Bacillus pumilus: one gene and its partner. The protein of the gene in region 2 binds, or shares a complex with, the protein of the main gene of each other region. Links are inferred from orthologs where the notes say so. Each region holds a gene or a part of one and is shown on either strand. Other genes may lie near its edges.

Region 1 (5,353 bases), 1.6 Mb from region 2 along the record:
AAAGATCATTTTAGCCCTTTGTCAACAATCTGAACCCCCTCTTAAAAGAGGGGGTTTTTTATGATGAAGTCACACTTTCTGTTTCTTTGACCAACTGTTTCATTCGTTTACGGTCACGCTCTAAAATCGGCTTTAAGTATCGACCAGTGTAAGAAGCTTTTTCTTTTGCAATCTGCTCTGGAGTCCCAGAGGCAATGATCGTTCCGCCGCCTGCACCGCCCTCTGGTCCGAGATCAACGAGGTAATCAGCAGCCTTGATAATATCAAGGTTATGCTCAATCACTAGTACCGTATCTCCGTTTTCGACCAAACGCTGAAGCACTTTTAATAAACGGGCAATATCATCCACATGCAGACCTGTTGTCGGCTCGTCTAAAATATAAAGAGACCTTCCGTTTGAACGACGATGAAGCTCAGATGCCAATTTCACACGCTGCGCCTCTCCTCCAGACAATGTCGTCGCAGGCTGTCCAAGTGTAATGTACCCTAGTCCGACATCAAAAATCGTTTGAAGCTTCCGCTTAATTTTCGGGATGTTCTCGAAAAATTGGAGTGCGTCCTCCACAGTCATTTCAAGTACATCAGCAATGTTTTTCCCTTTATATGTGACCTCAAGTGTCTCCCGGTTATACCGTTTCCCGTGGCACACCTCACAAGGCACATACACATCTGGTAAAAAGTGCATTTCGATTTTAATGATGCCATCTCCGCGACATGCCTCGCAGCGTCCACCTTTGACGTTAAAGCTGAATCTGCCTTTTTTATACCCTCGTACCTTGGCTTCATTGGTTTGTGCAAACACATCTCGCACATCATCAAATACACCTGTATACGTGGCAGGGTTGGATCTTGGCGTACGACCGATTGGAGATTGATCAATATCAATCACCTTATCTAAATGATCCATTCCTTTGATTTCTTTGTGTTGTCCTGGCTTCGCCTTCGCTCTGTGAAGTTTTTGCGCAAGTGATTTTAATAGAATTTCATTCACAAGCGTACTTTTTCCTGAACCAGACACCCCAGTCACAGCTGTAAAGACGCCTAGAGGGAACTTCGCATTGACGTTTTTCAGGTTGTTTTCTTTTGCACCTTTGATTTCAATATAGCGGCCATCAGGCTTTCTTCTTTCAATCGGTAGTGGGATAAATTTCTCTCCAGATAAATATTGTCCTGTTAAAGATTTCTTGTCCTTCATGACTTCTTCCGGTGTCCCAGCTGAAATCACTTCTCCCCCATGAACTCCTGCTCCAGGTCCAATATCAATCAAATAATCAGCGGCTAGCATCGTATCTTCATCATGCTCGACGACAATGAGGGTATTCCCGATGTCGCGCATGTTTTTCAATGTCCCGATCAATCGGTCATTATCACGCTGATGCAGACCAATAGATGGTTCATCTAATATATAAAGAACACCTGTCAGCCTTGAACCGATTTGAGTAGCCAGACGAATCCGCTGCGCCTCTCCTCCAGATAGTGTGCCAGCGGAGCGGCTTAATGTGAGGTAATCTAATCCCACATTATTTAAGAAAGACAAGCGCTCTTTGATTTCGCGTAAAATGAGCTGAGCAATCTGCAAATCTTTCTCAGACAACTCGATTTGACCATATAAATCAAGGGCATCAGAGACAGACAAATCAGTGATTTCTCCAATATGTTTGCCATTGATCAGAACCGCAAGCGTCTCTTTTTTCAGACGATATCCTTTACATGTCGGACATGGCTGGTTCGCCATATATTTCTCCATTTGCTCACGAATATAATCCGAGCTGGTTTCTTTATAACGTCGTTCAATGTTACGTAGAACACCTTCAAATTCAATTTCATTTTCACGTACCTGACCAAAATCATTTTCATATTTGAAATAAATCCGTTCAGAGCCGCTTCCATATAAAATTTTATCGAATAAATGCGACGGGATATCTTTCACAGGAATGTCCATGTCGATACCATAATGTGTACATACTGCCTCAAGGAGCTGAGGATAGTATTGTGAGCTCTGCGGCTCCCATGGGGCAATGGCATGCTGGCGTAACGTCAAATCCTTATTAGGAACGACAAGCTCAGGGTCAACTTCTAGTTTAGAGCCAAGCCCATCACAGCTCGGACAGGCACCAAAAGGACTATTAAACGAAAACATTCTAGGCTCAAGCTCACCAATAGAGAATCCGCAGTGCGGACAGGCATGATGTTCACTGAATAACAACTCTTCTTGTCCAATCACGTCAATCATCACACGGCCTTCACCTAGTCGCAGCGCCGTTTCAAGAGAGTCAGACAGCCGAGCCGCGACGCCTTCCTTCACCACAATTCGGTCGATCACGACTTCAATGGAATGCTTCTTGTTCTTTTCAAGCTCGATCTCTTCTGATAGATCTTCCATCTCTCCATCGACTCTTACTCGAACATAGCCCTGCTTTCGAATTTGATCAAGTACTTTGACATGTGTCCCTTTGCGGCCAGATACGACTGGCGCAAGCACTTGCAATTTCGTTCTTTCTGGATATTCTAAAATGCGATCTGTCATCTGCTCAATCGTTTGGGACGTAATTTCAATCCCGTGTATCGGACAAATCGGTTTCCCAACTCGAGCATACAAGAGACGTAAATAATCATAGATTTCAGTAACTGTTCCGACCGTTGATCTAGGGTTCCGGCTCGTTGTCTTCTGATCAATACTAATCGCCGGAGAAAGACCTTCAATGGCATCTACATCCGGTTTATCCATTTGACCGAGAAATTGGCGCGCATACGCTGAAAGAGATTCAACGTACCTGCGCTGCCCCTCTGCATAAATGGTATCAAAAGCAAGAGACGATTTTCCTGAACCAGATAAACCCGTGATGACCACTAACTGGTCACGCGGGATATTCACATCAATATTTTTAAGGTTGTGGGCTCTAGCACCTTTCACCTCTATTCGTTCCATAGCCATCAGGCAATCATCCTTCCGCTTTTAGCTCTAGCAATAGATCTCTTAATTCTGCTGCTTTTTCAAAATCAAGCGCTTTTGCTGCATCTTTCATTTCCATCTCGACCTTTTCGATCACTTTTTCTCGTTCTTTTTTGCTCATTTTTGACAGCTTTGGTGCTGCATTTGTTTCATATTCTTCCGATTCTTCATGTATCTTTGTTGCTTTAATGGCATCTCTAATTTTCTTATGGATGGTTTGCGGTGTAATTCCATATTTTTCATTATATGCCTCTTGCTGCTCTCGTCTTCGCTTCGTTTCTTGAATCGCAATATCCATTGATTTGGTCATTTTATCTGCATACATAATGACCCGGCCTTCTGAATTTCTCGCTGCCCGGCCAATCGTCTGGATAAGGGATCTTTCAGAGCGTAAGAAGCCCTCTTTATCTGCATCTAAAATCGTCACAAGCGACACCTCTGGAATATCCAGTCCTTCACGAAGAAGGTTGATTCCCACAAGCACATCATATTTTCCGAGACGTAAATCGCGAATAATCTCAATCCGCTCAAGGGTCTTAATTTCTGAATGCAGATAATTGACCTTGATTCCAATCTCTTTTAAATAATCTGTCAGATCCTCAGACATTTTCTTCGTCAGCGTCGTCACGAGCACACGCTCATTTTTCTCAATCCGCGCATGAATTTCTCCAATTAAGTCATCAATTTGACCTTCAATTGGACGCACTTCAATAATTGGATCAAGTAAACCTGTTGGACGAATAATTTGTTCCACAACCTCTGGGGTTTTCTCAAGCTCATAAGGACCCGGAGTGGCAGATACATGCACAATATGATTGATATGCTTTTCAAACTCATCAAAGGTGAGCGGTCTGTTATCAAGTGCTGAAGGCAGACGGAATCCGTGATCAACCAACACTTGCTTTCTTGCTTGGTCCCCGTTGTACATCGCGCGGATTTGCGGGACCGTCACATGTGACTCATCGACAACAATCATAAAATCATCTGGGAAATAATCAAGCAATGTATAAGGGGTTGAACCAGGAGGACGCAAGGTCAGATGTCTTGAGTAATTCTCGATTCCTGAACAAAAGCCCATTTCTCTCATCATCTCAAGGTCATATCTTGTCCGCTGCTCAAGGCGCTGCGCTTCTAGCAACTTTCCATTATCTCGAAGCTTTTCGAGCTGTTCCTCAAGCTCTTGTTCAATATTAACAATCGCTTTTTCCATTTTTTCTTCTCTAGTGACGAAGTGAGATGCTGGGAAAATAGCCACATGTTCACGATCACCGAGTATTTCTCCAGTCAGTGCATCCACTTCTCGAATACGTTCAATTTCATCACCGAAAAACTCCACTCTGATACAATGCTCATCACGTGAAGCAGGGAAAATTTCAACGACGTCTCCTCGTACTCGGAAGGTTCCGCGCTGAAAATCTATATCATTACGAGAATACTGAATGTCCACCAGCTTACGTAGAAGCTGATTGCGTTCAATCTCCATTTCAGTACGTAAAGACAGCACAAGCTCTCGGTATTCCTCTGGCGAACCTAAGCCATAAATACAGGAGACACTGGCAATGATGATGACATCTCTCCGCTCAAATAATGAAGACGTAGCGGAGTGTCTCAGCTTATCAATCTCATCATTGATGCTGGCATCCTTTTCAATAAATGTATCCGTCTGAGGCACATACGCCTCTGGTTGGTAATAATCATAGTAACTTACAAAATATTCGACAGCATTATTCGGAAAGAATTCCTTGAACTCGCTGTATAGCTGACCGGCAAGTGTCTTATTATGCGCAATGACAAGTGTCGGTTTGTTCACTTCTTTAATCAGATTGGATACAGTAAAGGTCTTTCCCGTACCTGTAGCACCTAACAGCGTTTGATGCTGTTTCCCCTGATGGATCCCCTCAACAAGCTTTTCAATTGCCTTCGGCTGATCTCCTTGGGGCTGATAGTTAGAAACTAATTCAAAGCGGTCACTCACATCAAAGCCTCCGTTTCGTTACGAAATCTATCTAATGAATATATTATCATAAAAGAACACAAAAATACGAACTAAAGTTCGGCTCTTGCTTGATTTTTATTTCCAATACAGTCATACCCTCTCTTCAATACCAAATAACCCTCTTGCGAAAACCTTCCTTTCAGTATGGAACATTTTGGTGAGAGATATGCGATGAGCAGAAAAAGAGAACAAAAAGAAAGCTGCACTCACTAAAATTCGTAAGCACAGCTTAAAAACGTCACCTTTCGGCCTCACACGCTCTTGATAATCACATCAATGATGTTTTTCAGCCTTTTCTCTCTTTTCAATTTCTTTTTTAGCCATATATAATGCACCAGCTACTAAAGAAATGATATCTAATCCTACAATAAAGTAGGTTTCTGTATAGCCCTTCATATACGAGG
Region 2 (7,854 bases):
GAGGTGATAGGGAGAAAGCCCGCCTTCACCTGTGTTCATCCACGTACCGCCAGCCATCTTTAATCCTGAGGATAATGCTGTAATGGCCCTGTCGCCTAAAGATCCGTAGCTCATGGCAGACTGACCAATCAGGCCTTTCACACGGAAAGGCTTTTGACATGTGTGCTCGCCTATCACTTGTACATCGTCTTGATGGAGATAGTAAGGTTTTGCTTCAACCTCTTTGGTATGTTCACTTCTTCTCAGTAAATTGTCTTGATCGATCTGATACACTTTTGTTTGGATTTTTTCAGATTGATTGATGCGTAACTCATCTCGTTGTTTTGGAAATAGGACGTTGCGAATGTAGTAGCCAGGCTTGTCAAAATCACGTTTTGATCCAAAGCCCATCGTCCGGCTTTTGTACTTCCCAGACATGACAGCTTGCTCGTATTCTCTTCTTGAGAAAGGAAGCTCCTCCCGATCATTTAGAAACAGATATTGGCGAAGCTCAGGTCCTATTTTTTCAAAAATAAACCGTAGCTTTCCAATGACCGGATAATTTCGTAGGACAGAATGCTCTTCCTGTTTTTCATCTCGCATCCAAATCCAGATGAATAAAATGATTGGTATGATGAAAAAAATCACTAATAGTGCGACAATGACAATGAAAGGTGTTGTCACGAAAATCCCCTCTTTTCTCTATCGTTGCTGTTGTTATTCCACTTTTCATTGAAAGAGAAACCACTTCAACAGATTGTGACGTTTAGAAATGAAAAGGCGGGGTAACTTACAAATAAGATCATAAGGGGAGGGAACATACATGAATAAGCGTCCGAATACGTATGTACTTGCAGGATTAGGGGTTGGTGGTGCAGTGTTATTAGCAGTGAAAAATAAACAGCATCTCAAAAAATGGGCAAGCATGTTCCGCTCAGATGAAAAGATTCCTGAAAAAGCTGGACACCCTGATCCATTAGATATTCAAGACAACAAGATGGTCGATGAAGGGGCCATGACATCCGTCCATTATTTCAATGAAGCGAGACAATAGTTTGGAAAAACCGTTTTGACCATTCAAAACGGTTTTTTCTTGTCTTTTTTTTGATGTTATATCGAAGAGGATCGACAATCGTAAAACCGATCAACCCTTCGTGATCAGGCGTCGAGAAAAGAAATTCAATGCCTGATAAATGATAGGTTGAGAGAACTTCCTGATCTGTAAAACGTAACGAAAGCTCATCCTCATAAACGGGTGCATGCTTCAAAACCTTGGTTTCTTCTGCAAATAACTCCAAACCAGCTACTCGGCCCTCTTTGTCAATATCTACGTTCACACATTCATTTACATCTAATTCAATGGTTTCTTTGATTGTCCCAATTCCCACAGGCAGGAGATAGATGTATCCGATGTCGATCGTTTGATCATATGTGATGGCTCTTTTCAAGTGGATCACCTACTTTATGTATGGTTTTTTGATCAATAGTAAAATGTCCCTTTATTGTATAATAACATGTGGTGATACAAAACTTTCCTATCAGTGAACGGTCAAAGATCAACCCTCTCAGCTCCTAGATGTTTTCAGCAATCTAACTTAAAGTCATGAACACCATTTTCAAAAGAATGAAACTTTTAGCTGAAGGAGGTTACCCATTTTTTGCGGTCACTGATTTTGTTATAATATTTAAATGGAATGAAACGAATGGAGGAACATTTTTCATGTATGATGTTACCGAGTGGAAGCATGTCTTTAAACTCGATCCGAATAAAGAAATATCCGATGAACAGCTAGAGGCGATTTGCGAATCTGGTACGGATGCGATATTGATTGGCGGCAGTGACAATGTGACAGAGGACAACGTGCTTCAATTGATGTCAAAGGTCCGCCGGTTTCTTGTGCCATGTGTGCTTGAAATCTCAACACATGAAATGATTGTGCCGGGCTTTGATCTGTATTTCATTCCGACCGTCTTAAACAGCTCTCATCCTGATTGGATTGTTGGGCTTCACAAGGACGCGATGAAGGAATTCGGTGATTTGATGTCAATGGAAGAGATCGTGCCTGAAGGCTATGTGATTTTAAATGAAGAATGTAAAGCGGCCAAGCTTACAGAAGCAAATACAGCACTGGACATCGATGACGTAAGAGCATATGCAAGAGTGGCAGAGCATTTGATGAAGCTGCCCATTTTTTATCTAGAATACAGCGGAACGCTTGGAGATATAGAGTTAGTGAAAGAAACGAAAGCAGTGCTTTCTGATACGGTTCTTTTTTATGGCGGGGGCATTGAAAACGCAAAACAGGCAGAAGATTTTGCGCAGCATGCGGACGTGGTTGTTGTAGGAAACGTCATTTATGACAATTTCAAAGAAGCATTAAAGACAGTGAGCGCAGTCAAAAAATCATCATAGTCAAACAAGATGAAACGGGTTAAAATAGAACATAAGTTCGAATTGGCGGTGAATGGAATGAATGAAATATCGAATCATCTATTAGAAGGGTTGAATGACGCGCAGAAAGAAGCGGTCAAAGCAACAGACGGTCCGCTACTCTTGATGGCAGGAGCAGGAAGCGGAAAGACACGGGTGCTCACACATCGAATTGCTTATTTAATGGCAGAAAAGCATGTGGCTCCGTGGAACATTTTAGCGATTACGTTTACAAATAAAGCAGCACGTGAAATGCGTGAGCGTGTACAAGCCATTTTAGGGCCTGGTGCGGATGATATATGGATCTCTACGTTCCACAGCATGTGTGTGCGCATTTTACGACGCGATATTGACCGTATTGGTGTAAATCGCAACTTTTCTATATTAGACACATCTGATCAGCTTTCAGTCATTAAAAACATTTTAAAAGAACGAAATATCGATCCTAAAAAGTTTGATCCACGTAGCATTTTAGGTTCAATCAGTAGTGCAAAAAACGAACTCATTGACGCAGAGGAATACGCCAAAACAGCTGGTGATTTCTATGATCAAGTGGTCAGCGACGTCTACACAGATTATCAAAAACGATTACTCAAGAACCAATCACTTGATTTTGATGATCTTATTATGATGACGATTCGTCTGTTTGAACGCATCCCTGAAGTATTAGAACACTATCAGCGAAAATTCCAATACATTCATGTCGATGAGTATCAGGATACAAACAGAGCGCAGTACATGCTTGTGAAACTGCTCGCTCAACGTTTTCAAAATATATGTGTGGTCGGTGACTCGGATCAGTCCATCTATCGCTGGCGCGGAGCGGATATTACAAACATTCTCTCCTTTGAAAAAGATTATCCGTCCAGTGAAGTGATTTTGCTTGAGCAAAATTATAGATCGACTAAACGTATTTTGAATGCTGCAAACACAGTGATTCAAAACAATTCAAACCGTAAGCCGAAAAATCTTTGGACAGAAAATGATGAAGGAGCGAAGATTGCCTATTACCGTGCAGATAATGAATTCGGTGAAGGACAATTTGTTGCTGGAAAGATTCATCAGCTTCATCAGAGCGGCAAGCGTAAATTATCCGATTTTGCGATTCTTTATCGGACCAATGCCCAGTCTCGTGTCATAGAGGAAACATTATTGAAGTCAAACATTCAATACAACATTGTCGGCGGCACGAAGTTCTATGACAGAAAAGAGATCAAGGACATTTTGGCGTACTTACGCCTAGTAGCTAACCCAGATGACGACATTAGCTTTGCACGAATCGTTAACGTACCAAAGCGCGGAATCGGTGCAACTTCTGTTGATAAAATTGCGGCATATGCCGAGATGAATGATCTGTCTATGTTTGAAGCACTTGCTCAGGTAGATTTCATTGGACTCAGTGCAAGGGCAGCCAATGCGCTTGATGAATTTAAACAGCTCATTGATCAAATGACCAATATGCAGGATTATTTATCTGTCACAGAACTAACAGAAGAAATTCTAGAGAAAACAGGCTATCGTGAAGCACTAAAGGTTGAAAAAACGATTGAAGCACAAAGTCGTCTAGAAAATATTGACGAGTTTCTCTCTGTGACTAAGAACTTTGAAGAACAAAATGAAGACAAGTCCCTTGTGACTTTCCTGACAGACCTTGCCCTTGTCGCAGACATCGATAAGCTGGATGAAAATGAGGAAGAAGATCAGGATGCGGTCATTTTAATGACGCTTCACGCCGCAAAAGGTCTAGAATTCCCCGTTGTCTTCTTAATGGGCATGGAGGAAGGTGTCTTCCCGCACAGCCGTTCATTAATGGAAGATGCGGAGATGGAAGAAGAGCGCCGCCTTGCTTATGTAGGCATCACACGTGCGGAAGAAGAGCTTTATTTATCAAGTGCCAAGATGAGAACACTCTTCGGCCGGACAAACATGAACCTTGAATCAAGATTCATTCGAGAAATACCAGCCGATTTATTGGACAACCTAAATGAGAAAAAAGAAACCAAAACACCATTTGGCCAAACAAGAGAACGACCGCAAAGACGGGGACCTGTCTCACGTCCGCAAACTCAAACCATTCAAAACACAGGCGGCGGAAGTATTGGCTGGGCTGTGGGCGATAAAGCGGCTCATAAAAAATGGGGCGTTGGAACGGTTGTCAGTGTAAAAGGCAGTGGAGACAGCACAGAGCTTGATATTGCCTTCCCAAGCCCTACAGGCATTAAGCGTCTTCTCGCAGCATTTGCGCCAATTGAGAAGCAATAAACTGGTAGAACTTATAAAACGGATGAATTGAAAGGAAGAAGCAGATGGATAAAGAAGCAGCGAAACGCCGGATCGAGGAACTGCACGAGATTTTGAACCAATACAACTACGAATATCATACACTGGATCGTCCAAGTGTTCCTGACGCTGAATATGATGCGCGCATGCGTGAGCTGATCTCTTTAGAGGAAGAGCACCCTGATTTAAAAGCAGCGGACTCTCCCTCACAAAGAGTAGGAGGCGCTGTGTTAGACGCCTTCCAAAAAGTGCGTCATGGCACACCGATGCTCAGCCTTGGGAATGCGTTTAATGAACAGGACCTTCTTGATTTTGACCGCCGGGTTCGTCAAGCAGTCGGTGACGATATCGCATACAATGTCGAGCTGAAAATTGACGGACTCGCTGTTTCTCTCCGTTATGAAAATGGCGTGTTTGTTCGAGGTGCTACTCGTGGAGATGGGACAACGGGTGAGGATATTACTGAAAACCTCAAAACCATTCGTTCGATCCCACTCAAAATCAAACGTCCTTTGTCTATTGAAGTGAGAGGCGAGGCATTTATGCCAAAACCTTCCTTTGAAGCATTAAACGAAAAAAGATTACAAAACGAAGAAGAGCCGTTTGCGAACCCGCGTAATGCGGCCGCCGGCTCACTTCGTCAGCTTGATACAAAAATTGCGGCGAAACGAAACCTTGATATCTTCGTCTACAGTATAGCGGAGCTTGATGAAATTGGTGTTGAATCGCAAAGCGAAGGACTCGATCTTCTCGATGAACTTGGCTTTAAAACGAACAAAGAAAGACGGACGTGCCAAACGATTGAGGAAGTGATCGAGCTCATTGAAACACTGAAAACGAAGCGTGCTGATTTTTCATATGAAATCGATGGAATTGTGATCAAAGTCGATTCGTTAGCTCAGCAAGAAGAGCTAGGCTTTACAGCTAAAAGTCCCCGCTGGGCTGTTGCGTACAAGTTTCCAGCTGAAGAGGTCGTGACAAAGCTACTTGATATTGAGCTAAGTGTCGGGCGTACAGGTGTCATCACACCAACGGCGATCCTGGAGCCTGTCAAAGTAGCAGGAACGACAGTACAACGAGCGTCTCTTCATAATGAAGATTTGATCAAAGAAAAGGATATTCGCCTTTTTGATCAAGTGATTGTGAAAAAAGCGGGAGATATTATTCCAGAAGTCGCAGGTGTACTGATCGATCAGCGTACAGGAGAAGAAAAGCCGTTTCACATGCCGACGGAATGCCCAGAGTGTCATAGTGAGCTGGTGAGAATCGAAGGTGAAGTGGCTTTACGCTGCATCAATCCAGAATGCCCTGCCCAAATACGTGAGGGACTCATTCACTTTGTTTCCCGCAATGCAATGAACATTGATGGGCTTGGCGAGCGGGTCATTACACAGCTTTTCAAAGAACAGCTTGTCTCTCGTGTGTCCGATCTTTACCGATTAACGAAAGAAGAACTCATTCAACTTGAGCGAATGGGCGAAAAATCTGTCGACAATTTACTGCGTTCGATTGAGCAATCGAAAGAAAACTCTCTAGAGCGTTTATTATTTGGACTCGGTATACGATTTATTGGCTCCAAAGCGGCAAAGACCTTGGCGATGCATTTCGGTGATATCGATCAATTAAAGCAAGCGACGAAAGAACAATTACTCGAAGTTGATGAAATCGGTGAAAAAATGGCTGATGCTGTTGTCACGTACTTTGAAAAAGAAGAAATTCTCAATCTGCTAAATGAACTAAAAGAGCTTGGGGTCAATATGACCTATACAGGACCAAAACCGGTGAAGGTTGAAGAAAGTGATTCCTATTTTGCAGGCAAAACCATTGTGCTGACAGGGAAATTAGAAGAAATGGCACGAAACGATGCAAAAGCAGCGATCGAAGCATTAGGTGGTAAACTGGCAGGTAGTGTGAGTAAGAAAACAGATTTAGTCATTGCCGGAGAAGCAGCGGGAAGTAAGCTGACAAAGGCAGAAGAACTTAATATTGAAATTTGGGACGAAGCTAAAATGCTCGAGGAGCTAAAGAAATAAGAGGAGTGTTTTCTATTGAAAAAGTTGTTATTGCTGCTGACAATGCTCACACTGGTATTGTCAGCGTGTGCACCTTTTGGGGGAAAGGAAGACGAAGAGGTCACACAAAAAACGGATGAAACGAAAGAAACAGCCATCATCCCGATGTACAATATCTCTGACTCTTATTACAAAATGGTGCTGCCGTTTAAACAAGGGGCTGCAAGAGGATTAACAGCAGAGCGTCTCAACACACGCTTGGACATCGATGAATTTGAAACAGGGCTCATGCGTCTCGCAACAGAGTCATTTAATACAAACGATTACCTTTTCCAAGAAGGACAGCATTTAGATGAGGACACCGTTCTAGGCTGGCTGGCGCGCAAAAAAACAGGCAGTGATTTGAAAAAGGCAGAAAAAGAAGATAAGGACTTTAAGAATCTAGGCTTAAATCCTGCTCTTCCGAACTCAGGTTCAACAAAGTCTAAAAATGAAAATAGTCCAATTTACTTAGCTTCGATGTTAGAGCATAATTACTTAATTCGAAAAGATAAAAACAGCTTACAGCTTGGCGGGGTTGTCATTGGACTTGCGCTGAACTCTGTTTATTATTACCGTGAAAATATCGGTGATCCTCAGCAAGAAGTGACGATCGATTCTTCGAAAAATTCAAAGAAACTACTGTCAGAAGGCGAAAAAATTGCTGAACAAGTGATCAAACGAATTCGTCAAATGGATGGATTGCAAAAAGTACCTGTCATGATTGCCCTTTATAAGCAAGCACCAAAATCATCGATCGTGCCAGGAAACTTTATTGCTAAAACAGATGTGAAAGCAGGCTCAGCTGATATCGGCAATTGGGATACGATCAAAGAGGAGAATGTCTTCTTCCCTTCAGATAATGCGAAAGGCAACTACAAAGATGATTCCGAGCGATTTGACCGCTTCAAAACAAAAGTTGAAGACTATTTCCCGAATTACACGGGTGTCGTAGGAAAAGGCTTTTACAAAGACGGGAACCTGCAAAAAATGAAAGTCGAAATTCCAATGCAGTTCTACGGAAAAACGGAAGTCGTAGCTTTCACGCAATATTTAACAGGTGAAGTAATGGATTACTATAAGAGTACCAATATCGAAATTAACATCACATCT

What was found. Proteins that work in one complex are often made in the same cells at the same time.
Region 1: the proteins of pcrA (region 2) and uvrB are in contact, whole or in part, in a crystal structure (PDB 7EGT), measured with the Thermus thermophilus proteins. The link is inferred for Bacillus pumilus from one-to-one orthologs. Residues at the interface, in WP_096412145.1 of Thermus thermophilus: His654, Arg656, Phe657, Gln666, Asp668, Glu669, Lys680, Arg681, Leu682, Ser683, Lys685, Tyr686, Ala687; in WP_096411307.1 of Thermus thermophilus: Glu23, Leu25, Arg26, Asp27, Gly28, Glu29, Arg30, Phe31, Arg55, Glu326, Asp327, Phe328, Glu379, Ser382, Gln383, His398, Gly400, Arg401.

The regions. Positions count from the first base shown.
Region 1 is NZ_CP047089.1:895,347-900,699, forward strand. The notes cover bases 2,436-5,353. They hold uvrB (excinuclease ABC subunit UvrB), read right to left. Parts: upstream 4,929-5,353; coding sequence 2,943-4,928; downstream 2,436-2,942. Other genes in these bases: uvrA (excinuclease ABC subunit UvrA), read right to left, coding at 2,436-2,935; GPS65_RS04490 (CsbA family protein), read right to left, coding at 5,223-5,353. Outside these bases: more of uvrA, read right to left, coding at 59-2,435. UniProt on the Escherichia coli protein: The UvrABC repair system catalyzes the recognition and processing of DNA lesions. A damage recognition complex composed of 2 UvrA and 2 UvrB subunits scans DNA for abnormalities.
Region 2 is NZ_CP047089.1:2,505,764-2,513,617, forward strand. Bases 2,077-5,060 are described here. They hold pcrA (DNA helicase PcrA), read left to right. Parts: upstream 2,077-2,449; coding sequence 2,450-4,672; downstream 4,673-5,060. Other genes in these bases: pcrB (heptaprenylglyceryl phosphate synthase), read left to right, coding at 2,077-2,392; ligA (NAD-dependent DNA ligase LigA), read left to right, coding at 4,717-5,060. Also shown: GPS65_RS12415 (FMN-binding glutamate synthase family protein), read right to left, coding at 1-663; GPS65_RS12420 (hypothetical protein), read left to right, coding at 803-1,033; GPS65_RS12425 (DUF2283 domain-containing protein), read right to left, coding at 1,014-1,427; more of pcrB, read left to right, coding at 1,700-2,076; more of ligA, read left to right, coding at 5,061-6,723; GPS65_RS12445 (CamS family sex pheromone protein), read left to right, coding at 6,739-7,854. UniProt on the Escherichia coli protein: A helicase with DNA-dependent ATPase activity. Unwinds DNA duplexes with 3'-5' polarity. Translocates on single-stranded DNA with 3'-5' polarity. Initiates unwinding more efficiently from a nicked substrate than double-stranded DNA.